4 regions of the Streptomyces sp. NBC_01255 genome follow, and region 1 is predicted to be linked to each of the others. Evidence: riboswitches for the same ligand, from Rfam matches in the RefSeq annotation. Region 1 holds a riboswitch; each other region holds the start of a gene.
The links. Region 1 has a riboswitch for cyclic di-AMP ahead of OG357_RS33675 (C40 family peptidase). Riboswitches for the same ligand answer to the same signal wherever they lie in the genome.

Region 1 (7,612 bases):
GTCGTCGACCTCCTGGGCAAGATCAATCCATCCAGAGGTACGCATACCTATGGGGCGTTGCGTGCGGCGCAGGCCCTGGTGGGACGCGCGGAGGCGCTGCGCGAAGCTCTGACGCTCATGCATAAACGGGGCGAGGCCGAGGTCCACGCGGACACATTGGCGCGCGCCCTAAGGGTGTTGGACGGGGAGCGCCGGGCCGACCGGGTCACCGTCCCCCGTACTCGCGCGAGTTGACATTTCCGCGTGTCGTGTCGAGGTCCGGTCGGGCGACACGCACCGCAGAATCCCTCCCCCGTTCGGCGTAGTCGACGAGTCGACATATGAAGCGGGCGAGTTGCGCAACAGGTGTACGCATTTGGCGGAATCGAACGTTCCATCGCTGGTACGCGGCTCGTAGGCCAAACCTCCGAAGATCACAAAGGCGGTCTGTCCACCCGAACGGATCAGTCGTGAGGAGCCTCACATATCGCCGTTTCAGCTCGGTTTTCGCCCATGTCGTGGGTCAAGATCCCTGTCGACGACAAGCCCCCGCCACCGCGGCGGGGCGGTCCGGGCGGACGCCGAGTCCTGCCGCTGTCCCGGACGTCTGGTCGACAGGAGTGGATCGGCAGGAGTGGAGGACCCAATCAGTACGGAACGTTCGCGCTGTCACCGCAGCGGGCCCGTTCCTTGGGGTGAAGCCGCAGCCGCGGCCGGGCATCTTCGCCAGCCCGAACCCGACAGGTCATCCTTCGCAGGCGGCTGACGAAGGGTTGCGCATGACCGCGCAGATGCATGTCCCGTCCCTGCTGTCCCGGGCCGGAGCCGTCTCGGCTCTCACCCTCGCCGCCGTCGGCGGCACGCTGTTCGCACCAGGTGCGGCATCGGAGGCCCAGGCAGCGACGACACACGCGAACAAGGCACTGAGCGTCGCCGCGTCGAAGAAAGGATCGCCCTACCGGTACGGATCGACCGGACCCACCCGGTTCGACTGCTCCGGTCTGACGCTCTACGCGTACAAGAAGGCGGGCAAGTCGCTGCCTCGCACCGCGCAGCAGCAGTACAACAAGACCCGGCACATCTCCTCGTCGAGCCGGCAGAAGGGCGATCTGGTCTTCTTCCACTCCAGCGGGAGGGTCTACCACGTCGGCATCTACGCCGGCAGCGGCAAGATCTGGCACTCGCCCAAGACGGGCTCCTGGGTGAAGCTCGACAAGATCTGGTCGTCGAAGGTCTACTACGGCCGCGTCCGATGACGGACCCCGGGCACTGACCCGAGCGAGCCGGAGGGTGCGGTGGCGCCGCCGCACCCCTTGCTCAGCCTCACGCCTCGCGCAGCCGCACGGCCTTGCTCAGCCGAACGGCCTTGCTCGGCCGAACGCCTCGCTCTGCCTCACGCCTCCCCTCGGCGGTACGAGTCCCCTACACCGGGACCATCGTCCACGGGAGGGTGATCCAGACGGTCTTGCCGCCCTCCTCGGTCGGCGTGACCGAGAGGCGGCCGCCGGCCTCCGCCGCGAGGACGCGGATGATGACCATGCCGCGACCGTTGTCCTGCTGGACCGCCGCCGGGAGGCGGCGGGGCCAGCGGGGATGGCTGTCCGTCACACCGATGCTCAGGCACTCCTCCCGCTCCAGGCGGAGGTCGACCGTGAAGGTGGGCGACTGCCCGAAGGTGTGCTGGACGGCGTTCGTCGCCAGCTCCGAGACGATCAGCCGGATCGAGTCCGCGATCTCCGCCGCGTCGTCGAGCCCCCAGTCCCCCAGGACGTCCGCGACCCACCTCCGTGCCGTGCGGACCGACGCGGGATCGCTCGGCAGAGTGGCGGATGCTTCCTGATGGTCTGCCATGGCGGCGCTGTCCCTTTCCCGCCGGGGACACCACCCCGGATTGCGCTTCGCGTCAGTGCCACCGATCGTGCCGCCCCGTACGGCCTTCCACCACGAAATGTGGTCATCTATCGCCCGAAGCGGTGAACTCTGCTGCCCGAGAACGCTCTTGGGCTCGTCTCAGGCGGCGGGCGCGGTGCGCAGGATGGTCTCCACCGCGCGTCCGAGGTCGGCGTCCGTGAGGTCGGCGCGGGCCGTGAGCCGGAGCCGCGAGATGCCGTCCGGTACGGACGGGGGCCGGAAACACCCGACCGCCAGGCCCTGTTCGCGGCAGTCGGCCGCCCAGCGCAGCGCCGCCTCGGGCGAGGGGGCGCGCACCGAGACGACGGCCGCGTCCGGCCGTGCTGCGGTCAGTCCGGCCGCGGTGAGGCGCTCGTACAAGGTGGTGGCGACGGTCCGCGCCCGTCCGGCGAGCGCCGGTTCGGCGGCGATCAGCCGCAGGCTCGCCAGCGCGCCGCCCGCAGCGGCGGGGGCGAGCCCGGTGTCGAAGATGAAGGTGCGCGCCGCGTTCACCAGGTGCTCGACGACCCGGGCGGGGCCGAGGACCGCGCCGCCCTGGCTGCCCAGGGACTTGGAGAGGGTGAGGGTCGCGACGACGTCCTCGTCGCCCGCGAGGTCGGCTTCGTGCAGGGCGCCGCGTCCGCCGTCGCCGAGGACGCCGAAGCCGTGGGCGTCGTCGACGACGAGCCCGGCGCCGTGCGCGCGGCAGGCGTCGGCGAGCTCCGGCAGCGGCGCCTTGTCGCCGTCGACGGAGAAGACGGAGTCGCTGACCACGAGCGCCCGGTGTGCCGGCCGGGCCTCCAGGGTCTTGCGTACGGACTCGGGGTCGGCGTGCGGCACGACGGCCGTCTCGGCGCGCGCGAGCCGGCAGCCGTCCACGATCGAGGCGTGGTTGGAGGCGTCCGAGACGATCAGCGCGTCCCGGCCGCCGAGGGCCGTGAGCGCGGCCAGGTTGGCGGCGTAGCCGGAGGAGAAGACGAGGGCCGCCTCGAAGCCGCAGAACTCGGCGAGTTCGCGTTCGAGCCGGGTGTGCAGCCGGGTCGTCCCGGTGACGAGCCGTGAGCCGGTGGCGCCCGCGCCCCAGCGCAGCGCCGCCTCGGCCGCCGCCTCGGTGACCTCCGGCCGGCGGGTGAGGCCGAGGTAGTCGTTGCTCGCCAGGTCGAGGAGCTCCGACTCGGCGGACCGGGGCCGCAGCGTACGGACGAGACCGGCGTCCGCACGGCGGCGCGCCTCGGCGTCGGTCCAGTCGAACGCGGTCCGGCGCGGGCCCTCGGCCCGGGCGTCGTCGGCCTGTGGCATGCGGCGATCCTTTTGTAGGCAGCGCACAGACCCTAACCGGAGTGTGCCGAGGTCGGGATGTGGTCATCCACACACCTCGTTCGGCGGCGTTTGTTCGGATCCTCCTTGGCCCGGGGGTGGGCGGTAGGCGAGGATCAGCGCTTATGGACCTGCTGAACACGCTGGTGGAGAAGGGGCTGCGGCGCGAGCTGCCGACCCGTGAAGAAGCGCTCGCCGTTTTGGCGACCTCCGACGACGAGCTGCTCGATGTGGTGGCGGCGGCGGGCAAGGTGCGCCGTCAGTGGTTCGGGCGGCGGGTGAAGCTCAACTACCTCGTCAACCTGAAGTCGGGGCTGTGCCCGGAGGACTGCTCGTACTGTTCGCAGCGGCTCGGCTCCAAGGCCGAGATCCTCAAGTACACGTGGCTGAAGCCGGACGAGGCGTCCCAGGCCGCCGCGGCGGGTGTCGCGGGCGGGGCCAAGCGGGTCTGCCTGGTGGCGAGCGGGCGCGGTCCGACGGACCGGGACGTCGAGCGGGTCGGCAGGACCATCGAGGCGATCAAGGAGCAGAACGAGGGCGTCGAGGTGTGCGCCTGCCTCGGTCTGCTGTCGGACGGCCAGGCGGAGCGGCTGCGGGACGCCGGCGCCGACGCGTACAACCACAACCTGAACACGTCCGAGGCGACGTACGGGGGCATCACCAAGACCCACACGTACGCGGACCGGGTGGACACCGTGCAGAAGGCGCACGCCGCCGGTCTGTCGGCCTGCTCCGGTCTGATCGCGGGCATGGGCGAGACCGACGAGGACCTCGTCGACGTCGTGTACGCGCTGCGCGAGCTGGACTCGGACTCGGTGCCGGTCAACTTCCTCATCCCCTTCGAGGGCACGCCGCTCGCGAAGGAGTGGAACCTCACCCCGCAGCGCTGTCTGCGGATCCTCGCGATGGTGCGGTTCGTCTGCCCCGACGTCGAGGTGCGGATCGCGGGCGGCCGTGAGGTGCACCTGCGCTCCATGCAGCCGCTCGCGCTGAACATCGCGAACTCGATCTTCCTCGGCGACTACCTGACGAGCGAGGGCCAGGCCGGCCAGGCCGACCTCGACATGATCGCGGACGCGGGCTTCGAGGTGGAGGGCGCGGGCACGACGACGCTGCCCGCGCACCGGGCGGACGCGCTCGCCGCGGCGGGTGCCGCCGCGGCCGGCGGCTGCGGTTCCCAGGCGTCGGCGGGCTGCGGCTCGCACGACGCGGCCGAGGGCGCGGGCGCGGGCGCGGGCTGCGGTTCGCACGCGGGCGGCGGCTGCGGTCCCTGCGGCGGTCACACCGTGCCCGAGCCCGCGGAGCCAGCCGAGGCCGCGGCGAACCAGGCGCGGACCGACCTGGTCGCCGTGCGCCGCCGGGGCGCCGGCACGGACCTCGCGCCGAACGCGTGACGTCCGTGCGCAACGACGAACTGATCGCCCTGGACCGGGCGCACGTCTGGCATCCGTACGGCCCCATGCCGGGCCGTACGGACCCGCTGGTCGTCGAGTCCGCGTCCGGGGTACGCCTGCGGCTCGCCGAACCCTCCGAGGGACGCGCCGAGTTGATCGACGGCATGTCCTCCTGGTGGTCGGCGATCCACGGCTACAACCACCCGGTGCTCAACGAGGCGGTCAGCGACCAGCTGGGCCGGATGAGCCACGTCATGTTCGGCGGGCTCACCCACGAGCCGGCCGTCCGGCTCGCCGCGCGGCTCGTCGAGATCACCCCCGAGCCGCTGCGGCACGTCTTCCTCAGCGACTCGGGCTCCGTCTCGGTCGAGGTCGCGGTCAAGATGTGCCTGCAGTACTGGCGCTCCCTGGGCCGCCCCGAGAAGCAGCGCCTGTTCACCTGGCGCGGCGGCTACCACGGGGACACCTGGCAGCCGATGTCCGTGTGCGACCCCGACGGCGGGATGCACGAGCTGTGGACCGGCGTCCTCCAGCCGCAGGTGTTCGTGGACGCCCCGCCGGCCGCGTACGAGGAGTCGTACGCGGAGCTCCTGCGGACCGAGATCGGGAAGCACGCGCACGAGCTGGCCGCGGTGATCGTGGAGCCGGTGGTGCAGGGCGCGGGCGGGATGCGCTTCCACGACGCGGAGTACCTGCGGGTGCTCCGCGAGGCCTGCGACGCGCACGACGTGCTGCTCGTGTTCGACGAGATCGCCACCGGATTCGGGCGTACGGGCACGCTGTTCGCCGCCGACCGCGTGGGGGTCTCCCCCGATGTCATGTGCCTGGGCAAGGCGCTGACGGGCGGATACCTGTCGATGGCGGCGACCCTCTGCACGAGCCGGGTCGCCGACGGGATCTCCCGGGGTGAGGTCCCGGTCCTGGCACACGGGCCGACCTTCATGGGCAACCCGCTGGCGTCGGCGGTGGCCTGTGCCTCGATCGACCTGCTGCTCTCGCAGGACTGGCAGGTCGAGGTGAAGCGGATCGAGGCGGGGCTGCGCGAGGGGCTCGCCCCCGCCGCCGAGCTGCCCGGCGTCCGCGAGGTGCGGGTGCTCGGCGCGATCGGTGTCGTCCAGCTCGACCACCCGGTCGACATGGCGGCGGCGACGCGGGCCGCGGTCCGGGAGGGCGTGTGGGTACGCCCGTTCCGCGACCTCATCTACACGATGCCGCCGTACGTGACGGACGACGAGGACCTGGCCCGGATCTGCGCCGCGGTATGCGCGGCGGCGGCCGCGGGCTGATCGGAAGAGCGAGGACAGCAGTGGGAATCATCGTCGTCAGTGGTACGGGCACGGAGATCGGCAAGACGGTCGTGACCGCGGCGGTGGCCGCCGTGGCCACCGCCGCGGGGCGGTCGGTCGCGGTCCTGAAGCCCGCACAGACCGGGGTCGGCCCCGACGAGACGGGGGACGCGGACGAGGTCGTCCGGCTGTCCGGCGCCGCGGCCTCGGTCGAGCTGGGGCGGTTCCCGGAACCGCTGGCCCCGGGCACGGCCGCCCGGCGGGCCGGACTCGCCCCGGTCGGACCGCTGCAGGTGGCCGAGGCGGCCCGTGCCCTGGCCGCCTCGCACGACTTGGTGCTCGTGGAGGGGGCGGGCGGACTGCTCGTCCGCTTCGACGAGGAGGGCGGCACGCTCGCGGACGCGGCGGCGCTGCTCGGCGCCCCCGTCCTGTGCGTGGTCCCGGCGGGTCTCGGGACGCTCAACTCGACGGCCCTGACGGCCGAGGCGCTGGCGGCGCGCGGCATCGAACAGCTCGGCGTGGTGGTCGGCAGCTGGCCGGCCGCGCCGGACCTGGCGGCCCGCTGCAACCTGGCGGACCTGCCGGAGTCGGCGGGCGCGCCCCTGCTCGGGGCCGTACCGGAGGGTTCGGGGGCGCTCGACCCGGCGGGGTTCCGCGCGGCGGCGGGCGGCTGGCTGGCGCCGGCGCTCGGCGGGACGTGGGACGCGAAGGCCTTCGGGGCGGAGTTCGGACCGGAGCCGGCTGCCGACTCCGGGTCCGGGTCCGGGTCCGGGTCCGGGTCCGGGTCCGGGTCCGGGTCCGGGTCCGGCTTCCGAGGCTGAGTTCCGGGCCTGATCTCGGCAGCCGCCTTCGGGGGCTGATCCGTGGCGGACTCCGTACGCTGGGCGCATGCGTGCTCACGTTCAGGAGATCGTCTTCGACTGCGCCGATCCGGCTGCCCTCGTCCGCTTCTGGGCGGGCCTCCTCGGCGGTGATCCGGTCGACCGCTCCGGCGACTGGTCGTACGTCGACCCGCCGGAGTTCGTCCGGCTCGCCTTCCAGCGCGTGCCGGAGGGCAAGTCCGTGAAGAACCGGGTCCATCTCGACCTGAAGGTGGCGGATCCGGACCGGGCCGCCACCGAGGCCGGGCCCGCCGGCGCGGTCCGCGTCGGCGGTCTCGTGAGGGACGAGCAGGGCTCCTTCCAGGTCATGCGGGACCCGGAGGGCAACGAGTTCTGCTTCGTGACCGGGTGAGGGGCGCCCCATGACCTCCTCGCGCCCCGGCTCCCCCGCACCCCGCGTCCACCACCCTCTCTTCGCGCGCTTCTACGCCCGCGTCAGCGTGTCGGCCGACGCGCGCGGCGGGCTCGCCGCCCTGCGCAAGGAGCTCCTCTCGGGTCTCACCGGCCGGGTCGTCGAGATCGGCGCGGGGAACGGACTGAACTTCGCGTACTACCCGGCCGGGGTCTCCGAGGTCGTCGCCGTCGAACCGGAACCCCGTCTGCGGCGGCTCGCCGAGGAGGCCGCGCGGCGGGCGACCGTCCCGGTGACCGTGCGGCCGGGCACCGCGGAGGCGCTGTCGGCGGAGGACGGTGTCTTCGACGCGGCCGTGGCCTCGCTCGTCCTGTGCACGGTACGGAGCGTGCCGCAGGCCCTCGCGGAGGTGCGGCGCGTCCTGCGTCCCGGCGGCGAGCTCCGGTTCTTCGAGCACGTGGCGGCGGGGACACCCGGGCTCGCGCGGGTGCAGCGGGGCCTGGACCGTACGGT
Region 2 (7,612 bases), 5.2 Mb from region 1:
CGGGTCGGCGGCGGGACCGGCGACCGGGGCGGCGGTCCCCGTGATGGCTGCCGCCGCGGGCCGGACCGGAGCCGATGCCGTACGGGTCCCCGCCGGCGCCGGCCTCGTGCTCGTCGCGACCGCGAGGGCCTCCGCGAGGCCGCCCATCTCGACGTGGACGACGACGACGGGCTTCGCCGGGGCGGGTACGGACGCGACGGCCTCGCGCAGGGAGGCCGCGAGGACCTCCCCGTCGCCGGACTCGGTGGCGCCGTTCTCCCCGACCCAGGGGATCGCGGTCACCACGACCGCGTCGGACGTCTCGTCCGCGAGCGCCGCGGCCAGCGCGTCCCGGAAGTCCGCCGGGCCCGCCGCGGTCGTCAGGTCGAGCGGCCGCAGCGGGCGCAGTCCCTCGGTCAGGCAGGCGTCGTACGTGAGGAGGCCGAGCGACTCGGAGTTGCCGAGGATCGCGACCCTGGGCCCGGCGGGAAGCGGCTGGGCGGCGAGGAGCAGTCCGGCGTCCACGAGTTCGGTGACGGTGTCGACGCGGATCACCCCGGCCTGGCGCAGCAGCGCGGAGACCGTGGCGTGCGGGATGCGGGTGACGGGCACCCGGTGGCCGGGCGGCGCGCTGCCGCTGTGCCGGGCGCCCTTGACGACCACGACCGGTTTGACCGCGGCGGTGCGGCGGGCCAGCCGGGTGAACTTCCTGGGGTTGCCGATCGACTCCAGATAGAGGAGGACGACGTCCGTACCCGGGTCGTCGTACCAGTGCTGGAGGAAGTCGTTCCCGGACACGTCGGCGCGGTTGCCGGCCGAGATGAAGGAGGAGAGCCCCGCGCCGTGCCGGTGGAGGCCGGCGAGGAGCGCGATCCCGATCGCGCCGGACTGGGTGAAGAGCCCGATCCGCCCGGCGGCCGGCATGTGGGGGGCGAGCGAGGCGTTGAGCCGGACGTCCTCGGCGGTGTTGATGATCCCGAACGCGTTCGGCCCGATGATCCGCATCCCGTACGAGCGGGCCTGTCGTACGAGCTGGCGCTGCCGCTCCCGGCCGGCCGGACCGCTCTCCGCGTATCCGGCGGAAAGGACGACGAGGCCCAGCACTCCGTGCTCGCCGCAGTCGGCGACGACCTCCGGCACGCGCTCGGCGGGGACGGCGACGATCGCCAGGTCCACGGGCTCGCCGATGGCCGCGACGGAGGGGTGGGCGGGGACTCCGTCGAGCTCCGCCGGACCGTCGGTGAGCGCGGCGTTCACCGCGTGGACGCGGCCGGTGAAGCCGGAGCCGAGGAGATTGCGGAGGACGGTCCGGCCGACGCCGCCGGGTGCGCGCCCGGCGCCGACGACGGCGACGGAGCGGGGCGTGAGGAGCCGCTGGACGGATCGCGCCTCTGCCCGCTGCTCCCGCGCGCGCTGGACGGCGAGGGAGCGGACGGTCGGTTCGAGGTCGAGGTGGAGCCGGACGGAGCCGTCCTCGAAGCTCCGCTTCTGGGTGTAGCCCGCGTCCGTGAAGACCTTGATCATCTTGTTGTTGGCGGGGAGCACCTCCGCGGCGAAGCGCCGGATGTCCCGCTCGCGCGCGACCGCCGCGATGTGTTCGAGGAGGGCGGAGGCGACGCCGCGCCCCTGGTGCGCGTCCTGGACGAGGAAGGCGACCTCGGCCTCGTCGGCCGGTCCAGAGGCGGGCATGCCGCGGTCGTCGATGCGGTCGTAGCGGACGGTGGCGATGAACTCGCCGCCCACGGTCGCGGCGAGGCCCACCCGGTCGACGAAGTCGTGGTGGGTGAACCGGTGGACGTCCTTCGCGGAGAGCCGTGGGTACGGCGCGAAGAAGCGGTAGTACTTCGACTCGTCCGACACCTGCTCGTAGAAGCTGACCAGCCGGTCGGCGTCGTCGGCCGTGATGGGCCTGATGCGCGCGGTGCCGCCGTCCCGGAGCACCACGTCGGCCTCCCAGTGATCGGGATAGGCGTGCTCCGGCGATGAGGCAGGTGCCGGTGGTGCCGGTCGATCCGCCGCTTCCGACTGCTCCGACGCGCTCTGCATGGGGCCAGCCTACGGCCGGTGTACGACACCGGCACCGGTCGCGCGGCGGATGCCTGCCGTGCAAGGTGGGGAGGACCGAAAGTCGGTCCGGTCCGGGTCGAACGTCGGCACGAGCACCGCGCATCACATGAGAGACTGGTCTAGACAACCCGCTTGAGACTTGAAGGGCAACACCATGGCTGAGCGCCGCGTCAACGTCGGCTGGGCCGAGGGCCTCCACGCCCGCCCCGCGTCCATCTTCGTCCGTGCCGCCACGGCTTCCGGCGTTCCGGTGACGATCGCCAAGTCCGACGGCACCCCCGTGAACGCCGCCTCGATGCTCGCGGTGCTCGGCCTGGGCGCGCAGGGCGGCGAGGAGATCGTCCTCGCTTCGGAGGCCGACGGCGCCGAGATCGCGCTCGACCGTCTCGCCAAGCTGGTCGCCGAGGGTCTCGACGAGCTCCCCGAGACCGTCTGACCCCGCATTCCCCGCACGACGCGTTCCCCGCACGACGCGTTCCCCGTACGACGAAACCGCGACTCCCGGAATTCCGGCGGTCGCGGTTTTCGCTTTTCCGGAGCCGGCGTTTCCGGGCAGCACAAATCAGCTCCGTCGAATTCCTATTCTTTGTATACGGTGCGCGCGTTAATTCCGGCCGCTCGCCGTGTTGACGACATGTTGCGAAACCCTCACACGGCCGCGCTCCGGCCTTTTGAGCCGGTGCAGCCCCAGCGAGCGCTCCGCGTGCAGCGCCGTCAGCGCCCTGGCCCTCTCGGCGTCGCCGCGCGCGACGGCGTCCACGATGGCGCCGTGCTCGGACCAGGCCTCCACGGGGTGGGCGGGCTGGTCGACCGCGTACATCCAGGCGATCTTGTGGCGTAGCTGGGTGAGCAGCGCGGTCAGGGCCGGACTGCCGGAGGCCTGCGCCAGCGTCTCGTGGAACCAGCCCCCGAGCGAGCGCAGATCCTCGCCCTGGCCGCGCCTGGCCCGCTCCTGCCCCAGCCTGACCAGGCCGCGCAGGACCTTCAGATGCGCCTCGGTACGCCGCTGCGCGGCGCGGGCGGCGCCCAGCGGTTCGAGCAGGGCCCGCATGTCGAGCAGATCGGCCGCCTCCTGCTCGGTGGGCTCGGCGACATGGGCGCCGGCGTGGCGGCGGGTGACGACGAAGCCCTCGGACTCCAGGGTGCGCAGGGCCTCACGGACCGGGACACGGGAGACCCCGTAGCGGCGCGCGAGCTGCTCCTCGGTCAGCCGCCCGCCCCGCTCGAAGACACCGGAGACGATGTCGTCCCGGATCGCCGTGCATACCGATTGCGCGGGTACGCGCATGTCCGACCTCCGCCTTGGTCCGCGAGAGACAATTCGAGCGACGCCTGTTCTGCGTCCCTTCTGCGTCTGTTCCGCGACTCTATTGCAGCAGGCCGGAATTTCCGATGCCCCCGTGGAATCCAGCGATATGTTTCGGTCAGCGAAAAGCCCCGGCTCAGTACGAGCCGGGGCTTTTGCGACGCGATCCGCGTGGTGTCAGAGGCTGACGCCGCGAGCGCGGAGGTAGGAGATGGGGTTCAGGTCCGAGCCGTAGTCGGAGCCCGTCCGCGCCTCGAAGTGGAGGTGCGGGCCGGTCGAGTTGCCCGACGAGCCCGAGATGCCTATCTGCTGGCCCGGCTCGACGGTCTGGCCGACGTAGACCCCGATGGACGAGAGGTGACCGTACTGGGTGTACGTGCCGTCGTTCATCTGGATCACGATGTTGTTGCCGTACGCGCCGCCCCAGCCGGCCTCGACGACGGTGCCGGAGCCGACGGAGACGACCGAGCTGCCGTAGGAGGCGTGGAAGTCGATGCCGGAGTGGCTGCCGGAGGACCAGAGCGAGCCGCCGGTCTTGTAGCCGGTGGTGACGTACGAGCCGGCCACGGGGAGCTGGAAGGAGGCGAGGCGGCGGCGCTCGGCCTCGCGGGCGGCGCGCTCGCGCTCCTCGCGGACCTCCTTGGCGCGGGCCTCGGCCTTGCGCTTCGCCTCGGCGCGGGCCTCGGCCTGGGCCTTCGCCTTGACGATGGCCTCGAAGGCCTCCTGCTCCTGGGCGGCGGCCTGGGCGTCGATCCGGTCCGCGAGGGAGTCCTCGGTGATCACCTGCGTGAGGCCGGTGTCCTCGGGGGAGCGGTTGTCCGTGTCGGTGGCGAGCGCCGGGGAGGCGAAGCCTCCGATGACGCCGGTGGTGGCGAGCGTCGCCACGCCGGCGATGCCCACGCTGCGGCGCGCCATCCGGCTCGGACCACGATGCTTCCCGGTGGCACGGGTGAACGCCATGTAGGGGCTGATCCTTTCCTTCCTTCTCGCCTACCGGGTTAGCTGACGGGTTCGGAGCAGGAAGGTCTCCTACGAGCCCCTCCGTACGTGACGAAGGCGCCCGATTCACCCCAGGGACTGTGTGGGTCCCCGGCTCCCCAGGCTCGCGCCTGACGGGGACTCGGCGATGACTGTCCGTTGCCGCGAATGCGGCACGTGCAACTGACGAACAGCCGCACCGACGCTATGGGATCGTCTGTCAATCACCAAACAGACACGCCCGTTTGTAAGACATGCCACAGGGCAGACAGCCACTCTTGCCCTCAATTCGGGCAAAGCGGAAGGCCTCGACGAAATCATGACGTCGAGGCCTTCCGTCGCCGGGTCGGCGCGTGCGATCAGCCGGTCACCACGGTGACTTCGCCGATGCCGAGTGCGCGCACCGGCTCCGCGATCTGTGCCGCGTCGCCCACGAGCACGGTCACGAGCCGGTCCACGGGGAAGGCGTTGACGACGGCCGCGGTCGCCTCGACCGTGCCCGTCTCGGCCAGCCGCGCGTACAACTGGGCCTGGTAGTCGTCCGGGAGGTGCTGCTCGACCTGGTCGGCGAGCGTCCCGGCGACCGAGGCGGCCGTCTCGTACTTGAGCGGTGCCACGCCCACCAGGTTCTGCACGGCCGTCTCGCGCTCGGCGTCGGTGAGACCCTCGGCGGCGAGGGTCCGCAGCACCTTCCACAGGTCGTCAAGTGCGGGGCCGGTGTTCGGGGTGTCGATCGAGCCGCTGATGGCGAGCATCGAGGCGCCGTTCCCCTCGGCGTCGGAGCGGAGCACCTGCCCGAAGGCCCGCACGCCGTACGTGTAGCCCTTCTCCTCGCGCAGGACCCGGTCGAGCCGCGAGGTCAGCGTCCCACCGAGGCAGTACGTGCCCAGGGCCTGGGCCGCCCAGACATTGTCGTGCCGGTCGGCGCCGATCCGGCCGATCAGCAACTGGGTCTGGACCGCGCCGGGGCGGTCGACGATGACGACCCGTCCGGTGTCGTCGGCGGTGATCGGCGGCATCGGGAGCGGCTCGGCCGACTCGCCGGTCCAGGCGCCCAGGGTCTCGGCGAGGACCTTGTCCAGGTCGACGCCGGTCAGGTCGCCGACGACCACGGCGGTGGCCGTGGCGGGCCGGACGTACGCCTCGTAGAAGGCGCGGACCGCGGCGGCGTCGATGGCCTCGACGGTCTCCTCGGTGCCCTGACGCGGCCGGGACATCCGGACCTCGGCCGGGAAGAGCTCCTTGGAGAGCTGCTTGGCGGCGCGGCGGGCCGGGTTGGCCGTCTCGTGCGGGATCTCGTCGAGGCGGTTGCGCACGAGGCGCTCGATCTCGGTGTCCAGGAAGGCCGGCGCGATCAGCGCTTCGGAGAGCAGCCCGAGTGCCTTGGGCAGCCGGGAGACGGGCACCTCGAGGGAGACCCGTACGCCCGGGTGGTCCGCGTGCGCGTCGAGCGTGGCGCCGCAGCGCTCCAGCTCGGCCGCGAACTCCTCGGCGTCGCGCTGGTCCGTGCCCTCGGAGAGCGCGCGGGCCATGATCGTGGCGACGCCGTCGAGCCCGGCCGGCTCGGCGTCCAGCGGGGCCGGCAGGAAGAGCTCCACGGCCACGACCTGCTGGCCGGGGCGGTGGCTGGTCAGCAGGGTCAGGCCGTTGGCCAGGGAGCCGCGGTCCGGGGCCGGGAACGCCCAGGGCCTGGCGACGCCCGGCTCGGGCTGCGGGTGGAAGTCCATGCTCGTCAAAGACACGGCAGCGTCGGTCACTGGTCCGCTCCCTCTTCCTCGTCGCTGTCGCTCTCGCTCTGTTCGGTGGCCACCGGCTCGTAGACGAGCACCGCGCGGTTGTCGGGGCGCAGCTTGGCCTTCGCGGCCGCCTGCACCTCCTCGGCGGTGATGTCGAGGACCCGGTCGACGGCCGTGAGGGCGAGCTGCGGGTCGCCGAACAGCACGGCGAACCGGCACAGTTCGTCGGCGCGGCCCGCGACGGTGCCGAGCCGGTCGAGCCACTCGCGCTCCAACTGGGCCTGCGCGCGCTCCATCTCCTCGGGCGTCGGGCCCTCGGCGGCGAAGCGGGCGAGCTCCTCGTCGACGGCGGCCTCGATCTGCGGGACCTCGACACCGCCGGAGGTCTTGACGTCCAGCCAGCCCAGCGAGGGCGCCCCGGCGAGCCGCAGCAGGCCGAAACCGGCGGCGACGGCCGTCCGGTCCCGGCGGACCAGGCGGTTGTGCAGCCGGGAGGACTCGCCACCGCCGAGGACCGTCAGGGCCAGGTCGGCGGCGTCGCACTCGCGCGTGCCGTCGTGCGGCAGCCGGTAGGCGGCCATCAGCGCGCGCGCCGGGACCTCCTCGACGAGGACCACACGCTGCTCGGAGCCCATGACGTCGGGCAGCGAGCCGTCGCGCGGGGGCCGCTTGCCGTCGTGGGAGGGGATGGAGCCGAAGTACTTCTCGACCCAGGCGAGGGTCTCCGCCGGGTCGATGTCGCCGACGACCGACAGCACCGCGTTGTTCGGCGCGTAGTACGTGCGGAAGAAGTTCCGCGCGTCCTCCAGCGTGGCGGCGTCCAGGTCCGCCATGGAGCCGATCGGCGTGTGGTGGTACGGGTGGCCCTCCGGGTAGGCCAGCGCGGTCAGCTTCTCGAAGGCCGTGCCGTACGGCACGTTGTCGTACCGCTGGCGGCGCTCGTTCTTGACGACGTCCCGCTGGTTCTCCATGGACTCGTCGTCCAGGGCCGCGAGCAGCGAGCCCATGCGGTCGGCCTCCAGCCAGAGCGCGAGCTCCACCTGGTGGGTGGGCATGGTCTCGAAGTAGTTGGTGCGCTCGAAGCTCGTCGTGCCGTTGAGCGAGCCGCCCGCACCCTGCACCAGCTCGAAGTGCCCGTTCCCGTGGACCTGCTTCGAGCCCTGGAACATCAGGTGCTCGAAGAGGTGGGCGAGGCCCGTGCGGCCCTCGACCTCGTGACGCGAACCGACGTCGTACCAGAGGCAGACCGCGGCGACCGGGGTCAGGTGGTCCTCCGAGAGCACCACGCGCAGGCCGTTCGCCAACCGGTGCTCGGTCGCTGTCAGGCCGCCGGAGCCGGCCTCGGCCGTGGCCGTGTGACCCATGGGCATGTACGTCCCTTCGATCGCGATGTGAAAAAGTCCTGCCACTGTATGCAAGCGCGCCGACACCTCGCGAAGTTCCCGCCCCTTCCGGATGTCCCTCTTCCGGGTCGCGGTCGGCGTTGTCGGTGGCACAGTCCACAATGGTCCGCGTCAGATCAACCTTGTTGGTGAAGGAGCCGCAG
Region 3 (7,612 bases), 7.2 Mb from region 1:
TGCCACTCCGCTACAAGTCGGCGCGGCACGCCTCCGAGAAGCAGCGGATCGCCGCGGCGGCGGCCGATCTGGTGGCCCCCGGGGAGGTCGTCGGGCTCAACGGCGGCACGACGACGACGGAGGTGGCACGGGCGCTCGCCCTGCGGTTCGCGAGCGGCCGGGCGGAGGCGGCGGGCGGGGGCGCGGCCGGGCCCGCGCTGACCGTGGTCACCAACGCGCTCAACATCGCCGGCGAGCTGGCGGTGCGCCCACAGATCAAGATCGTCACGACGGGCGGGGTGGCACGCCCGCAGACGTACGAGCTGGTCGGCCCGCTGACCGTCGGCGTGCTCAACGAGGTCGTGCTCGACGTCGTGATCCTCGGGGTCGACGGTGTCGACCCCGAGCTGGGCGTGATGGCCCACCACGAGGACGAGGCGAGCATCAGCCGGCTGTTCGCCCAGCGATCGAGCCGGGTCGTCGTCGTGACCGACTCCTCCAAGATGGGCCGCCGCGCGTTCGCCCGTATCTGCGGTCTGGACCGGGTCGATCTCCTGGTCACCGACACGGACATCTCGGCGGAGGCCACGGCGCAGCTCACGGAGGCCGGGGTGAAGGTCCTCACCGTCTGACCGGGACGGAGCCAGACATCAGCCTTATTGGTATGAGGTCGGACCAATCTCCACACCGGCATTCCATGGCCCTGGGCTGTTAACCCAGGAATTACTGCACGGCCGTATACCTTTAAGCTCCCCTCCCCCATCATGGCTCCCGACGTGCCGCGCGGGCACGCCGTGACAGGAGAGGCGGGGCATGCTTCCCATCAGCCGCAGGGGATTCGTCGGAATCGGCGCGGGGCTCGTCGCCGGGGCGGCGCTGGCGCCCGGCCGGGCATCGGCCGCCGCGCGTGCCGCGACCGGCACGCTCACCGACGTCCGGCACGTGGTGATCCTCATGCAGGAGAACCGCAGCTTCGACCACTACTTCGGCACGCTGCGCGGCGTACGGGGGTTCGGCGACCGTGCCGCCGGCAATCTGCCCGGCGGCTGGGGCATGTTCCACCAGCCCAACTGGGGCGGCCGCCAGTACCCGTGGAAGCTCAGCGACACCCCGCCCGCGGGCGGCGTCGACGGCGAGACCCTCGCACAGTGCAACGGCGATCTGCCCCACAGCTGGACCTCGCAGCACGCGGCCTGGAACAAGGGCCGGATGGACAACTGGGTCATGGGCGTGGGCAACACGCGGACGCTCGGTCACCTCGACCGCGAGGACATCCCCTTCCACCACGCGCTCGCCGACCACTACACGATCTGCGACGCGTACTTCTGCTCGGCGCTCAGCGCCACCGGCCCCAACCGGACGTTCCTGTGGAGCGGGAAGATCGACGGCTCCAGCAAGGACGGGGGCGACGAGTCGGGGCTGACCTGGGAGACGTACGCGGAGGCGCTCCAGCGGGCCGGGGTGAGCTGGAAGGTCTACCAGAACGCGCAGGACAACTATGGCGACAACGGTCTCGCCTATTTCAAGAAGTTCACCGACGCCCGCCCCGGCGACCCGCTGTACGACCGGGGCATGGGCTCGGTCCCCAAGGTCACCGGCTCGACGCCTGACGACATCGCCGCGGCCATCCGCGCCGACGTCGTGGCGGGCACGCTGCCGCAGGTGTCGTGGGTGGTGGCGAGCGAGGCGTTCTCCGAGCACCCGTACGCGCCGCCCGGGGACGGCGCGCACTTCGTCGACCTCGTCTACCGCGCGCTGGCCGCCGACTCCGAGGTCTTCGACTCGACGGTGCTGTTCCTCAACTACGACGAGAACGACGGCTTCTTCGACCACGTGCCGCCGCCGGTCGCCCCGCCGGGGACACCGGGCGAGTACCTGGACGGCGTGCCGATCGGACTGGGCTTCCGTGTCCCCATGCTTGTCATGTCCCCGTGGACCCGGGGCGGTTGGGTGAGCTCCGAGGTCTTCGACCACACCTCCGTCCTCCGCTTCATGGAGACCTGGACGGCGGCCCTCGGCACACCGGCCACCTGTCCGAACATCAGCGCCTGGCGGCGCCGGGTGACGGGCGACCTGACGAGCGTCTTCGACTTCGCCCACCCGGTGTACGGAGTGCCCGCCGGCCTCCCCTCCACGGCGAAGGTGATCGGCCAGGCCACCTGCGGCCCGCTGCCGAACCCGGCGCCGCAGAACAACGCGCAGCCCGCGCAGGAGTCCGGCACCCGCCCGGCGCGCGCCCTGCCGTACCAGGTGAACGGCAACCTCGACCGGTTCGAGTTCGGTGCCGCCGGCAAGATCCTGGCCTGGTTCTCGATGACGAACCAGGGGGTGGAGGCCAAGCAGGCGGCGCACTTCTCGATCCACCCGCACCAGCACCGCGACACGGCCGCCTGGCAGTACACGGTCGACGCGGGCGGCACGGCCTCCGACTACTTCAACATCGGGCTCGGGTCGGGATCCGGGAAGTACGACATCTCGATGATGGGCCCCAACCGCTTCCTGCGGCGCTTCACCGGCGACGCGTCCAAGGCCGGCAAGGCCGTGGAGGTCGCGGCCCGGTTCGCGCCGGAGGCGGGGACGGGCCGGACGGCCCTGTGGTTCAGGATGACCAACACCTCGGCTGCTCCGGTGACGTTCACGATCCGCTCGAACGCCTACCGCACGGACGGACCGTGGACCTACACGGTCCCGGCGAACTCCAGCCGCGAGGACTTCTTCAACGCGGTGGCCTACAACGGCGGCTGGTACGACTTCACGATCCTCGCCGACATCGACGGGACCTGGTCACGCCGGTACACCGGCCACATCGAGACCGGAGCCCCGAGCGTCACCGGCTGAACCCGCGCACGCCGGCCGGTCGCACCGGCCGGTGTCACCGGCAGGGCTCACCGACAGGACTCACCGGCCGGCGTGCGCGGCGCGGCGGATCGTCGCGTCGAGGAGGCCCACCGCGTCGGCGGCCGTACGGCCGGGGGCCCGGTTCCACGGACCGATCAGCTCGCCCCATCCCTGCGACCGGAGCTCGGTCATGATCCAGGCGGCCGCCTCGTTCATGGTGTCCGCGCTGCCGTAGCCGAGGCGGTGGGCTGCGAGGAGCGCGCCGCAGACACAGCGCGCTCCCCGCGCGTCGCGCAGCTTGTACGGCGCGTTCTGCCAGCCCCACTCCGTGAGCACCAGCCGCGCGTAGCCGAGGTGGACCGAGGGGCGCAGCTCGGGACGGCCGATCCGGCGCCAGGCGTGCAGTCGGTCCGGGAGTACGGCTCCGATGCGGCCGGGGAGCGTCTCGACGGGGGCCGACGGCGGGAGCGCGTCGAGCGCGTCGGCCACGAGCCGGTCCACGGACACGGTGAGGAGGGCCCGCCAGTCCGCGGGCTCGGGCGTCCGCTCCGGCGCGGGGGCCGGCCGAGCGGGGGCGGTCCAGTCGGTGACGATCCGCTGCCAGGTGGCGCTCTCGAAGAGAGCGGCCGCCTCGCGGTCGAGGGTGTCCGGGCTGATCGGGGCGATGGAGGTCGGCATCCGGGTGGCTCCTGGGTCGGGTACCTCCATCCTTCAAGAAGAATGTCTAGTTTGCGACTTTTGCCCGCACTGGGCGTGCCCCACTCGCACCAGCGCGGGCGAACAGCCCACCTCGGCCAATTTCCGCCCATTTACTCACCAACGGAATTACATCGCATATTCGGACATTACTCTCCTGGTGACGCGGTTCACTTTCTCTCGCCCTCGTCAGGGACCCGTACACCCGCAGCCCGTACCGCACACGGAAGTTCACCGCCTCCCGAGCCCGGTCGATCTTGAATTCCCTGAATTCGGAGATCCAATTCCGGGAGCCGGCGATCAGATCCTCTTGTTATCCGGCGCAATGCTGGCCTACGGTCACCCCCATTCGAGCGGAACGCCTAATCCTGCCGCCGCCCGAAAACACCTCCCTTTCACCCGACGGCAGGAGCGGGGGACCCACGAATTCGCCGGTCCGGAATCCGGAACGGCTCGGGGTGCAGCCGCGTGTGCGCGGCCGGACATCTCCCGTCCGAACCCGACAGCTCACCCCGCAGGCGCCGGAGAGGACATCCGTCATGCCTGCACACGGTAAGCACCGCCGCCCCCGTCGCCGCACCGTCTCCCGCGGCCTCGCGCTCGCCGGCACGGGCGGCGCCGCCCTGGCCCTGCCGCTGGTCGTCCCCGCCACGGCCGGCGCCGAGACCGTTTCGGCCGCACCGAAGATCGCCGCGCAGCCCTTCGCCGCGCATTCCTTCGCGGCCCAGCCCGCCGCTCCGGCTGCCGCTCCCTCGGCCCCCGCCGCCGCGCGCACGTACACCGTGGTGAGTGGTGACTCGCTTTCCCTGATCGCCCAGAAGAAGGGAATTCAGGGCGGCTGGAAGTCGATTTACCGGGCCAACAAGTCCGCCGTGGGTGACAATCCGTCACTCATTCACCCCGGTCTCGAACTGACGATTCGTCGGGATTCCGCGAAGCCCGCCACGAAGCCCGCCCCGGTATCCGCGACCGCGCAGAAGAAGAGCTCCACGACCACGGAGCGGGCGAGCCGCTCCGAGCGCCGTGCCGCGGCCCCGGCCGCCGCCTCGGGTGCCTCCGCCGCGCAGGCGGCGCCCGCCGCCGCGCCCGCCGTCAAGGCCGCCCCGGCCGCCGCCACCCAGTACGCCGACAACCTCGACGGCTGGATCCGGCAGTCGCTGGACATCATGGCCCAGCGCGGCATCCCCGGTTCGTACGACGGAATCCTCCGCAACGTGATGCGCGAGTCCTCCGGCAACCCCCGGGCCATCAACCTCTGGGACTCGAACGCCGTGGCCGGCACCCCCTCGAAGGGTCTGCTCCAGGTCATCCAGCCGACCTTCGACGCCTACCACGTCCCGGGCACGTCCACGGACCTGTTCGACCCGGTCGCCAACATCACGGCCGCCTGCAACTACGCGGCCGACCGCTACGGCTCCATCGACAACGTCAACGGGGCCTACTGAGCCGGAACCACTCGGCGAACCAGTCCGTGGCGAGCTCCGCCACCTCCTCCAGGGCGCCCGGCTCCTCGAAGAGGTGGGTGGCCCCGGGGACGACGGTCAGCCGGTTCTCGCAGCGCAGCAAGGCCTGAGCGCGTCTGTTGAGGTCCAGCACGAGCGCGTCCCGGCCGCCCACCACCAGGAGGGTCGGGGCGCGCACCCGGCCCAGGTGCTCGCCCGCCAGGTCGGGCCGGCCGCCGCGTGAGACGACGGCGGCGACGCCGGAACCGGGATCGGCCGCCGCCCACAGCGCGGCGGCCGCGCCCGTGCTCGCCCCGAAGTAGCCGAGCGGCAGCTCGCCGCCCTCGGGGTGCCCGGCCAGCCACTCCGTGGCGCTCGCCAGCCGTCCGGCGAGCAGCGGGGTGTCGAAGACGTGTGCCCGGTCGGTCGCCTCGGCCTCGGTGAGCAGGTCGAAGAGCAGCGTCCCGAGACCTGCCCGGTTCAGGGCCGCCGCGACCGCGCGGTTCCGCGGACTGTGCCGGCTGCTGCCGCTTCCGTGGGCGAAGAGGACGATGCCGGTCGCGCCGTCGGGGACGGCGAGCCGTCCGGCGAGGGTGGCGCCGGTCGCCGGGATCCGGACGTCCGTGTCCCGGACGACGGGGTCGCGCGCGGCCCGGCTGCGGGCGAGGCAGTCGAGCACCTCCGCGTCGGACGTCTGCGAGAAGTCGCGGTAGAACTGGCCGATCGCGTAGAAGAAGTCGGGCTCGCGGACGCTGACGGTCTCGTCGGCCTCGCCGCCGAGGCGGGCGGTCCAGCCGGGCGGCGCGACCGGGACCGCGAGGACGATCCGCGCGGCACCCTTGGCCCGGACCACCCGGCAGGCGGCCAGCGCCGTCGCGCCCGTGGCGAGCCCGTCGTCGACGATGACGACCGTCCTGCCGTCGAGCGGCACGGGCGGGCGGCTGCCCCGGTAACGGTGCGTGCGCTCTTCGAGCTCGACGTGCTCACGCTCCTCCACGGCCGCGAGGTCCCGCTCGCCCACGCCGGTCTCGCGCAGCACCTGGTCGTTGAGGACGCGTACGCCGCCTTCCCCCAGGGCGCCCATCGCGAGCTCCGGCTGGTACGGCACCCCCAGTTTGCGCACGAGACAGATGTCGAGGGGCGCGTCGAGCGCGTCGGCGACCTGCGCGGCCACCGGTACTCCGCCGCGCGGGAGGCCCAGGACCACGACGTCCTGGCCCTTGAGGTGGTCGAGACGGGCGGCCAGCTGCCGGCCCGCGTCGGTGCGATCGCTGAAGTCCATGGTCCGCCGCCCTTCCGCACGCGGCCCGGGCGCCGGGAGGAACGGTGTGTCCCGTCCCCTGCCCGTCTCTCCAGGGTAGACGGGTCGCCCCCGCGGGACAGGTCAGCGGGACTGCAGGGCGTCGAGGGCGACGGCCTGGGCTATCGCGAGCCGCCGGTCGAGCTCCGGGTCGGCTATGTCCACGACGTACCGGTCGCGCACTCCGAAACGCTTCTCGACGGACATGACGGGCCGTCCGGCCTCGGCGAAGTCGAAGTGGTACGGCACGACGAAGGGGAGCAGCTCCGTGAAGGGGAGGAACTCCCAGCCGCGCCGCAGGATCCCCACGGTCCGGTTCCGCTCCTGTCCGGTGGTCTCCTGGGCCTCCCCTTCCCGGTTCAGGTGCCAGGTGCTGCGCAGCAGGGACGCACCGAAGTCCTTGCGGAAGCCGCCCAGCCGTGTGCCGGAGGCGCCGTGGACGTCGTAGGTCGCACCGAGGTCGATGACCTGCCGGGCCCGGAAGGTGAAGAGGACCTGGCGCTGGGACTCGTCGGTGTAGAAGGTGACGTGCTCCTTGAGGGCCATCCGCTTCTGGTGGGCGAAGGCGACCAGTTCGGCCTCCTCGCCGTCCGGGCCCATGGTGTGCACCAGATAGCGGTTGGCCATCAGGGTGACCTTCTGCCGCACCAGGAAGCGGTGCTGCGACTGTGCGAGGCCCATCGGTTGTGCTCCTGCCGGTCCTGGACGGTCCGTCGGAGACCGTCCCGTGGGGGTGTGAGCACGATGATCCGATGCGGCGCCGGCCCACCGCTGTCCTCGAAAGTCGTCGGTCCCGACGACCTTCGGATACGGAAGGTCCCGTCAGGCGGCGAGAAAGGCCTCGATGGCCTCGGCGAGGGCCTGCGGTGTCTCCTCGGGGGCGTAATGGCCCGCGTCCTTGAGCACGTGGAGGCGCGCGTTCGGGTACCAGCGCAGCCAGGTGGCCTCCATCGCCTCCGTACCGAGCGCGGGATCGTGGGCGCCGACGACGAGGAGGACGGGGGTGGGGTTGTCGCGGACGCGCTCGTGGAAGTCGGGGCCGGACCAGGAGTCCAGATAGGCCCGGAAGGCCGTCGCCGAGGAGCGGCTGACGGAACGCTCGACGAGGGCGCTCAGCCAGGCGTCGTCGTACCGGCCGCCGGTGGTGTTGTCGATGATCGCGCGCCGGTTCGCCGGGGCGTCGGCGGCGCCGGCGAACAAGTCCCAGGTCTCTCCGTCGAGCGGGAATCCCGCGGCGGAGACGGGTGAGATGCCGATGAGGGAGCGGACACGGTCGGGCGCGTCGAGAAGCATCAGCTGGGCCGCCTTGCCGCCCATCGAGTGTCCGATGACGGAGAACGAGTCCCAGCCGAGGTCG
Region 4 (7,612 bases), 2.2 Mb from region 1:
GACGTTCCTTCAGGGACTCCGCGTCGGGGCGCCCGTACAGATGGTCCTTCGCGCGGGCCACGACGAACAGCCGGCCCTCAAGGCCCGGCTCCGTCTCGGTGGCCTCCTCCAGGAGGGCCCGCACCGGCGCCCAGCCCGTACCCGCGCATATATACGTGCGGAGTCCGCCCGAAGACGTCCGTGCCGTGAGGCCGCCGCCGGCGGCGCTGAGCCGCAGGACCTCGCCGGGACCGGTCTCGCCGACGAGCGCCGTGCTCATCGCGCCGCCGGGGATCCGGCTCACATGGAGGTCGAGCGTGCCGTCGTCGCGGGGCGCGTTCGCGACGGAGTAGGTGCGCCAGACGCGCGGGACGCGCAGCGAGCTGACGCTGACGTACTGGCCGGGTACATAGGGGAAGGGCTGCCGGGGCCGCAGGGTCAGGACGGCCAGGCTGTCGCCGTACCGCTCGTGGCGGACGACGTCCGCGTCCCACCAGGCGGGCTCGCCGGCCCCGGCGGCCTCGTCGGCGCCCGCCTGCATCAGCTCGACCACGAGCCCGTACGCCTCGGTCCAGGCCTTCTCCGCCTCGATGGTCCACGCGGAGCCGGCGGCGTGCGCGAAGGCGCCGATCAGGCTCTCGCCGACGGCGGCGTACAGCGCGGGCGAGGCGAGGAACTTGCGGTGGTCGCGGCCCAGGTGCCCCAGATAGGCGGCGAGGGCGGGATCCTCCAGGTGGGTCACCACATGCGTCAGCGCGGCGAAGAGCCGGTCCCGCTGCGGGACCATGTCCTCGGGGAAGAGCTCGCGCACTCCCGGGTTGTTCCAGAAGAGGTGCGAGTAGAAGAAGGTGACGGCGTGCTCGGCCCGTCTCTCGACGATCGCGAACGTGCTTCTGATCAGCTGGGGATCCACTGACATGAATCTAGGGCACATCCGGCACCTCATGATCACAGGTTCTCCATACATGTGCCCCGCCTGCCCGCCGGCTGTGCCCTGCCTGCGCCCCGCCGGTGACCCGGGGGCCTCCCTGTACGGTCGGGGAGTGAGTACCAGCCCCGCCCCCGAGCTCTTCACCTGGGAGTTCGCCAGCGATCCCTATCCCGCCTACGCCTGGCTGCGGGAGCACGCGCCCGTGCACCGCACCAGACTGCCCAGCGGGGTCGAGGCCTGGCTCGTCACCCGGTACGCGGACGCCCGGCAGGCCCTCGCCGACCAGAGGCTCTCCAAGAACCCGGCGCACCATGACGAGTCCCCGCACGCGAAGGGGAAGACGGGCATCCCGGGCGAGCGCAAGGCCGAGCTGATGACGCATCTGCTCAACATCGACCCGCCGGACCACACCCGGCTGCGGCGGCTCGTGTCGAAGGCCTTCACGCCGCGCCGGGTCGCGGAGTTCGCGCCGCGCGTGCAGGAGCTGACCGACCGGCTCATGGACGACTTCGTGGAGAAGGGGAGCGCCGACCTCATCCACGAGTTCGCGTTCCCGCTCCCCATCTACGCGATCTGCGACCTGCTCGGCGTGCCCCCGGAGGACCAGGACGACTTCCGGGACTGGGCCGGGATGATGATCCGGCACGGCGGCGGGCCGCGCGGCGGGGTCGCCCGGTCGGTGAAGAAGATGCGCGGCTACCTCGCGGAGCTGATCCACCGCAAGCGCGAGGAGCCCGGCGAGGACCTCATCTCGGGGCTCATCAGGGCCTCCGACCACGGCGAGCACCTCACCGAGAACGAGGCCGCCGCCATGGCCTTCATCATCCTCTTCGCCGGCTTCGAGACGACCGTGAACCTCATCGGCAACGGCGTCTACCAGTTGCTCCGCCATCCCGAGCAGCGCGAGCGGCTCCAGGCCTCGGTCGCGGCGGGGGAGACGGGGCTCCTGGAGACGGGCGTCGAGGAGCTGCTGCGGTACGACGGGCCGGTGGAGATGGCGACCTGGCGGTACGCGACGCAGGCACTGACCGTCGGCGGGCAGGAGATCCCGGCGGGCGACCCGGTGCTCGTGGTCCTCGCCGCCGCCAACCGGGACCCGGAGCGGTTCGCGGAGCCGGACACGCTGGACCTCTCCCGGCGCGACAACCAGCACCTCGGGTACGGGCACGGCATCCACTACTGCCTGGGGGCGCCGCTCGCCCGCCTGGAAGGACAGGCCGCGCTGGCCACGCTCCTGACGCGCCTGCCCGACCTGCGACTTGCGGCCGATCCCGCCGAACTGCGGTGGCGCGGCGGGCTCATCATGCGGGGATTGCGCACGCTTCCGGTTGATTTCACCCCTTCCGTACGCCTCCTGTGAGTTGACGGACCGTCAGAAATGTGATCTTCACGTGATCGGGGGTCCATCGACTTGTGACGAGCGTTCGAATGCCGCTACGTTTCCCGGCAGTCTCAGCCGTCACGCGAAAGGCCTCCCTATGCGCTCCGGGAACGGACGACACCGTCGCCCCCGTCAGGCCCCCGCCATCGTCGTCGCCGCGGGAGTGACCGGATCCGCTCTGGCGCTGCCGCTGCTCGCCAGTGGCTCCGCCTCCGCCGCCGACGCGGCGACCTGGGACCGGGTCGCCGAGTGCGAGTCCGGTGGCCAGTGGAGTGCCAACTTCGGCAACGGCATGTACGGCGGCCTCCAGTTCACCCAGGACAGCTGGGAGCGGAACGGCGGCCTCGCCTACGCGCCCAGCCCCGACCTGGCCAGCCGCGCCCAGCAGATCGCGATCGCCGACACGGCGCTCGCCGGTGGCAGCAATGACTGGGCCACCTGCGCGCCCATCGCCGGTCTGGCGAACGACGGCAAGGTCACCGGGGTCAACCCGGGCCCCGCCGCTGCCACGAAGGCGCCCACGGGGCCCGTGGCGGAATCGAACCGGACCGCGGGCGTCCCGGTCACCCCGTCGGAGACCGCCGCTGCCGAGAAGGCCACCGCCGCGGAGAGGGCCGCCAAGGCCACCGCGACCACCGAGGCCGCCGAGTCGCCCCGTACCGCGTCGAAGGCCCCCGCCGCGCCCGCCACCCCTGTCAGCCCCACCGCGCCGGTCAGCCCGACCGCGCCGGCGACGGCGGCCACGCCGACCGCCCCGGGCACGGCGACCACGCCGGCCACGCCGGTCGGCCCGACCGCGCCGGGCACCTCGACCACCACCCCGGCAGCGCCCGACGCGTCCCTGACGCCCGTATCGCCCGAGACGCCGAAGGGTGACGCCTCGTCGGCCACGCCCGGCACCGGCAAGCACCGGGGCGACGCAGCTCCGGAGGAAACCGGCAAGACGGACACTCCTGCCGAATCCGGAAAGCATGCTTCATCGACGGACAAGCTGGCGGAAAGCCCCGCCGGCACGCCCGTCGCTGACGAGGTGAAGAATTCGGACACAACGGACAGTCAGGGCGCTTCGGGCGCGTACACCGTGCGGCCCGGTGACAACCTGTCCGAGATTGCACAGGAGAACGAACTCCCCGGCGGCTGGAACGCCCTCTACGACGCCAACCGCGGGACCGTGGGCATCGATCCGGACCTCATCGTCCCTGGTCAGAGCCTCGACCTGACGATCGGTTCGGAAGCGAAGGCCGAGTAGTTCGGGAGCTTATGTCCGGTTCTGGGCAAGTGAGACATGGGTCTCTTCGCCTCAACTGGCGTGTCCCGTCCGCGAACTTTGCTCCCGTCACCTCCCACCTGCGCAAACGCCCCCCACCGGAGGGCAAGTAGGGGCGATATTTCCGCAATACGCCTCTTTGAACTTCCGGTGGGTCTGTGTCTACGGTCGTAACCGCTCGCCACCGCGGGCCCCGTCGACCGAAACGCCGAATCCTGCCGTCGGCCGATGGGAACGTCGCGTAAGCGCCGTAGGCAGGAGCGGGGGACCCAAGGTAAGTGCCGACCCCGGCCGTTGAGACAGACGGCCGACGATCGGCTAGGGGTTAAGTCGCGTGCTAGGACACGCGGCCGGACAACTCATTGGTCCGAACCCGACAGCTCACCTCGTAGGCGTCGGTGAGGAGAATCTCCATGCTGTTTTCCGGCAAGGGCAAACACCGTCGTCCCTCCAAGGCCACCCAGGTCGCCACGCTCGTCGGCGTCACCGGTGTCGCCGTCGCCGCCCCGCTGATGACCGCGGGCACCGCCTCGGCCGCCACGTCCTCCGAGTGGGACCGCGTCGCCCAGTGCGAGTCCGGCGGCAACTGGTCGATCAACACCGGCAACGGGTACTACGGCGGCCTGCAGTTCTCCGCCTCCACCTGGGCCGCGTACGGCGGCACCGCCTACGCCTCGACCGCCAACCAGGCGTCGAAGTCCCAGCAGATCACCATCGCCGAGAAGGTCCTCGCGGGCCAGGGCAAGGGTGCCTGGCCGTCCTGTGGCGTGGGCCTCTCCGGCGCCTCGTACGACGGCGGCTCCGCCGAGAGCGCGCCGCAGCAGGCCGCGCCGAAGCAGGAGACCCAGCAGCAGTCGCAGCCGCAGCGCTCGACCGAGCAGCCGACCACCCGCAGCGAGCAGCGCCAGGCCCCGAAGCAGGCCACGCAGCAGCAGGCCGCCCCGAAGGCCGCCACCAAGAAGACGGTCACCACCCCGACCGGCAAGGTGGTCAAGAAGGGTGACGGCGAGTACAAGGTCGTCGCCGGCGACACCCTCAGCAAGATCGCCGAGGCGCACGGCGTCAAGGGCGGCTGGGCCGAGCTCTTCGAGCTGAACAAGGACGTCGTCGAGAACGCCGACCTCATCTACGTGGGCCAGCAGCTCCACCTCAAGTGAGCCCGGCGGCTCGGGTGAGTCCGGCGGCTCGCCCGACCCCTCCTATGACCCTCCCGCGGTGACCACCCCGGTCCGGCGCACTCTCCCCCGTGCGCGCCGGACCGGGGTTCCGTGTGTCCGGGGTCCGTATGTCAGGGGTCCGTACGTCAGGTTTCCCGGGTTCGGGACGACTTGACGGTTACCGCCCAGTAGATCTGGGGCCCTTCGTCCCGAGATGCATGCCCTTGGGTCCTTTTTCGTCCCAGGGGGCGGGCGCAGGGCCGGCCGGAGCCCCGGAGCCGGTTAGGCTCTTGTCGCAAGGCCAAGCGACCCTGCACCGGCCATGCGTCACATCCAGCGTCACATCCCAAAAAGGAGATGCTCGTGCCGTCCATCGACGTCGTCGTAGCCCGGGAAATCCTGGACTCCCGAGGCAACCCCACGGTCGAGGTCGAGGTCGGCCTCGACGACGGCAGCACCGGTCGTGCTGCTGTTCCGTCCGGTGCCTCCACCGGTGCGTTCGAGGCCATCGAGCTTCGCGACGGTGACCCGAACCGCTACCTCGGCAAGGGTGTCGAGAAGGCCGTCCTCGCCGTCATCGAGCAGATCGGCCCGGAGCTCGTCGGGTACGACGCCACCGAGCAGCGCCTGATCGACCAGGCGATGTTCGACCTCGACGCCACCGAGAACAAGGGCTCGCTCGGCGCCAACGCCATCCTCGGCGTCTCCCTCGCCGTCGCGCACGCCGCGTCCGAGGCCTCGGACCTCCCGCTCTTCCGCTACCTCGGCGGCCCGAACGCGCACCTGCTGCCCGTTCCGATGATGAACATCCTCAACGGTGGGTCGCACGCCGACTCCAACGTGGACATCCAGGAGTTCATGATCGCCCCGATCGGCGCGGAGTCCTTCTCCGAGGCCCTTCGCTGGGGTGCGGAGATCTACCACACCCTCAAGGGCGTGCTGAAGCGCAAGGGCCTCTCCACCGGCCTCGGCGACGAGGGCGGCTTCGCCCCGAACCTGGAGTCGAACCGCGCCGCCCTGGACCTCATCATCGAGGCCATCAAGGAGGCCGGCTACACCCCGGGCACCGACGTCGCGCTCGCACTCGACGTCGCCGCGTCCGAGTTCTACAAGGACGGCTCGTACGAGTTCGAGGGCAAGTCCCGCTCGGCCGCCGAGATGACCGAGTACTACGAGGAGCTCGTCTCCGCGTACCCGATGGTCTCCATCGAGGACCCGCTGTACGAGGACGACTGGGCGGGCTGGAAGGTCCTCACCGACAAGCTGGGCGCCAAGGTCCAGATCGTCGGCGACGACCTCTTCGTCACCAACCCGGAGCGCCTCGCCCGCGGCATCGAGGAGGGCACCGCGAACGCCCTCCTGGTCAAGGTCAACCAGATCGGCTCGCTGACCGAGACTCTGGACGCCGTCGAGCTGGCCCAGCGCAACGGCTTCAAGTGCATGATGTCCCACCGCTCCGGCGAGACCGAGGACGTCACCATCGCCGACCTCGCCGTCGCGGTGAACTGCGGTCAGATCAAGACCGGCGCCCCGGCCCGCTCGGACCGCGTCGCCAAGTACAACCAGCTCCTGCGCATCGAGGAGATCCTCGACGACGCCGCGGTCTACGCCGGCCGCAGCGCCTTCCCGCGCTTCAAGGGCTGATCAGCAGATCAAGGGCTGACACCTCTCCGTAGTGCAGCTTCCGTACGTCCCCGTACTCGGTCCCGTACCGTGTGCGGGGACGTACGTATGAACAGGGGAGGCGACACGACATGGCCGCGAAGGACCGGGACCGGTTCTCGACCGCGACCCGGATCAGGCTGCTCGGCGAGCAGACCGCCGCCCGTGTCTACCGCTCCCAGACCCGCCGCCAGGCCCGCCGCTCCCGGCTCACCGGCCGCGCGGCCTTCCTCGCCCTCGTGGTCTGCTCCCTCGTCGTGGCCCTCGCCTACCCGATGCGGAGCTACGTCTCGCAGCAGGGCGAGATCGCCGACCAGGAGCGCCGGGCGGCCGAGGCGGCCCGGCGGGTCGAGGAGCTGCGGGACGAGAAGGCCCGCCTCCAGGACCCGGCCTACGTCCGCCGCCTCGCCCGCGAGCACCTGCACTACCTGCTGCCCGGCGAGACCGGCTTCACCGTGAACGACCCCGACGCGGAGCAGCGGCCCCGCGCCGACCAGGGAACGGCGGACCGTCCCTGGTACGACAACCTCTGGGACGGCGTCGACCACGCCGACCGCCCCTGACCCCTCCTCCGCGACAACGATCAAGGCAACCGAAAAAACATGGAAACGCCCCCTCCGCAGACCGAACGCACCGAGCCCACCGAGAAGGACATCGCCGCCTTCGAGCTCCAGCTCGGTCGGCCGCCCCGCGGCCTGCGCGCCATCGCGCACCGCTGCCCGTGCGGCAATCCGGACGTCGTCGAGACGGCGCCGCGGCTCCCCGACGGCACGCCGTTCCCGACGACGTACTACCTGACCTGCCCCCGGGCGGCCTCGGCCATCGGCACCCTGGAGGCCAACGGGGTCATGAAGGAGATGCAGGCCCGGCTCGCCACGGACCCGGAGCTCGCCGCCGCCTACCGGGCCGCGCACGAGGACTACATCGCCCGCCGTGACGCGATCGAGGTCCTGGAGGGCTTCCCGAGCGCCGGCGGCATGCCGGACCGCGTCAAGTGCCTGCACGTCCTCGTCGGCCACTCGCTGGCCGCGGGCCCGGGCGTCAACCCGTTCGGCGACGAGGCCCTCGCGATGCTGCCGGAGTGGTGGGCGAAGGGCGCCTGCGTCACGCCGTGCGCCGACAAGGGCGCCGACAAGGGCGCCGACAAGGGCGCCGACAAGGGCGGGGACAAGGAAGAAGAGGAGCAGGGCGAGTGACCCGGGTCGCCGGAATCGACTGCGGGACGAACTCGATCC

Region 2: another riboswitch for cyclic di-AMP. It lies ahead of OG357_RS09775 (M23 family metallopeptidase); the one in region 1 lies ahead of OG357_RS33675 (C40 family peptidase).
Region 3: another riboswitch for cyclic di-AMP. It lies ahead of OG357_RS01000 (LysM peptidoglycan-binding domain-containing protein); the one in region 1 lies ahead of OG357_RS33675 (C40 family peptidase).
Region 4: another riboswitch for cyclic di-AMP. It lies ahead of OG357_RS23710 (transglycosylase family protein); the one in region 1 lies ahead of OG357_RS33675 (C40 family peptidase).

The regions. Positions count from the first base shown of each region.
Region 1 covers NZ_CP108474.1:7,416,860-7,424,471, reverse strand. Annotated here, with positions in the region: gene OG357_RS33680 (hypothetical protein) at 1-234, shown strand, start outside; cyclic di-AMP (ydaO/yuaA leader) riboswitch at 574-755, shown strand; gene OG357_RS33675 (C40 family peptidase) at 759-1,235, shown strand; gene OG357_RS33670 (ATP-binding protein) at 1,402-1,830, opposite strand; gene OG357_RS33665 (8-amino-7-oxononanoate synthase) at 1,990-3,168, opposite strand; gene bioB (biotin synthase BioB) at 3,312-4,580, shown strand; gene OG357_RS33655 (adenosylmethionine--8-amino-7-oxononanoate transaminase) at 4,586-5,866, shown strand; gene bioD (dethiobiotin synthase) at 5,887-6,687, shown strand; gene OG357_RS33645 (VOC family protein) at 6,755-7,099, shown strand; gene OG357_RS33640 (class I SAM-dependent methyltransferase) at 7,110-7,612, shown strand, end outside.
Region 2 covers NZ_CP108474.1:2,249,070-2,256,681, forward strand. Annotated here, with positions in the region: gene OG357_RS09760 (bifunctional acetate--CoA ligase family protein/GNAT family N-acetyltransferase) at 1-2,025, opposite strand, end outside; gene OG357_RS09765 (HPr family phosphocarrier protein) at 2,201-2,482, shown strand; gene OG357_RS09770 (GntR family transcriptional regulator) at 2,651-3,334, opposite strand; gene OG357_RS09775 (M23 family metallopeptidase) at 3,530-4,312, opposite strand; cyclic di-AMP (ydaO/yuaA leader) riboswitch at 4,325-4,488, opposite strand; gene OG357_RS09780 (M16 family metallopeptidase) at 4,690-6,057, opposite strand; gene OG357_RS09785 (M16 family metallopeptidase) at 6,084-7,436, opposite strand.
Region 3 covers NZ_CP108474.1:237,258-244,869, forward strand. Annotated here, with positions in the region: gene OG357_RS00985 (DeoR/GlpR family DNA-binding transcription regulator) at 1-611, shown strand, start outside; gene OG357_RS00990 (phosphocholine-specific phospholipase C) at 793-2,817, shown strand; gene OG357_RS00995 (DUF6197 family protein) at 2,878-3,495, opposite strand; cyclic di-AMP (ydaO/yuaA leader) riboswitch at 3,894-4,047, shown strand; gene OG357_RS01000 (LysM peptidoglycan-binding domain-containing protein) at 4,053-4,958, shown strand; gene OG357_RS01005 (alpha/beta family hydrolase) at 4,942-6,237, opposite strand; gene OG357_RS01010 (hypothetical protein) at 6,340-6,936, opposite strand; gene OG357_RS01015 (alpha/beta fold hydrolase) at 7,078-7,612, opposite strand, start outside.
Region 4 covers NZ_CP108474.1:5,216,680-5,224,291, forward strand. Annotated here, with positions in the region: gene OG357_RS23695 (globin domain-containing protein) at 1-892, opposite strand, end outside; gene OG357_RS23700 (cytochrome P450 family protein) at 945-2,270, shown strand; gene OG357_RS23705 (transglycosylase family protein) at 2,455-3,540, shown strand; cyclic di-AMP (ydaO/yuaA leader) riboswitch at 3,795-3,968, shown strand; gene OG357_RS23710 (transglycosylase family protein) at 3,972-4,715, shown strand; gene eno (phosphopyruvate hydratase) at 5,073-6,359, shown strand; gene OG357_RS23720 (FtsB family cell division protein) at 6,470-6,940, shown strand; gene OG357_RS23725 (DUF501 domain-containing protein) at 6,980-7,573, shown strand; gene OG357_RS23730 (Ppx/GppA phosphatase family protein) at 7,570-7,612, shown strand, end outside.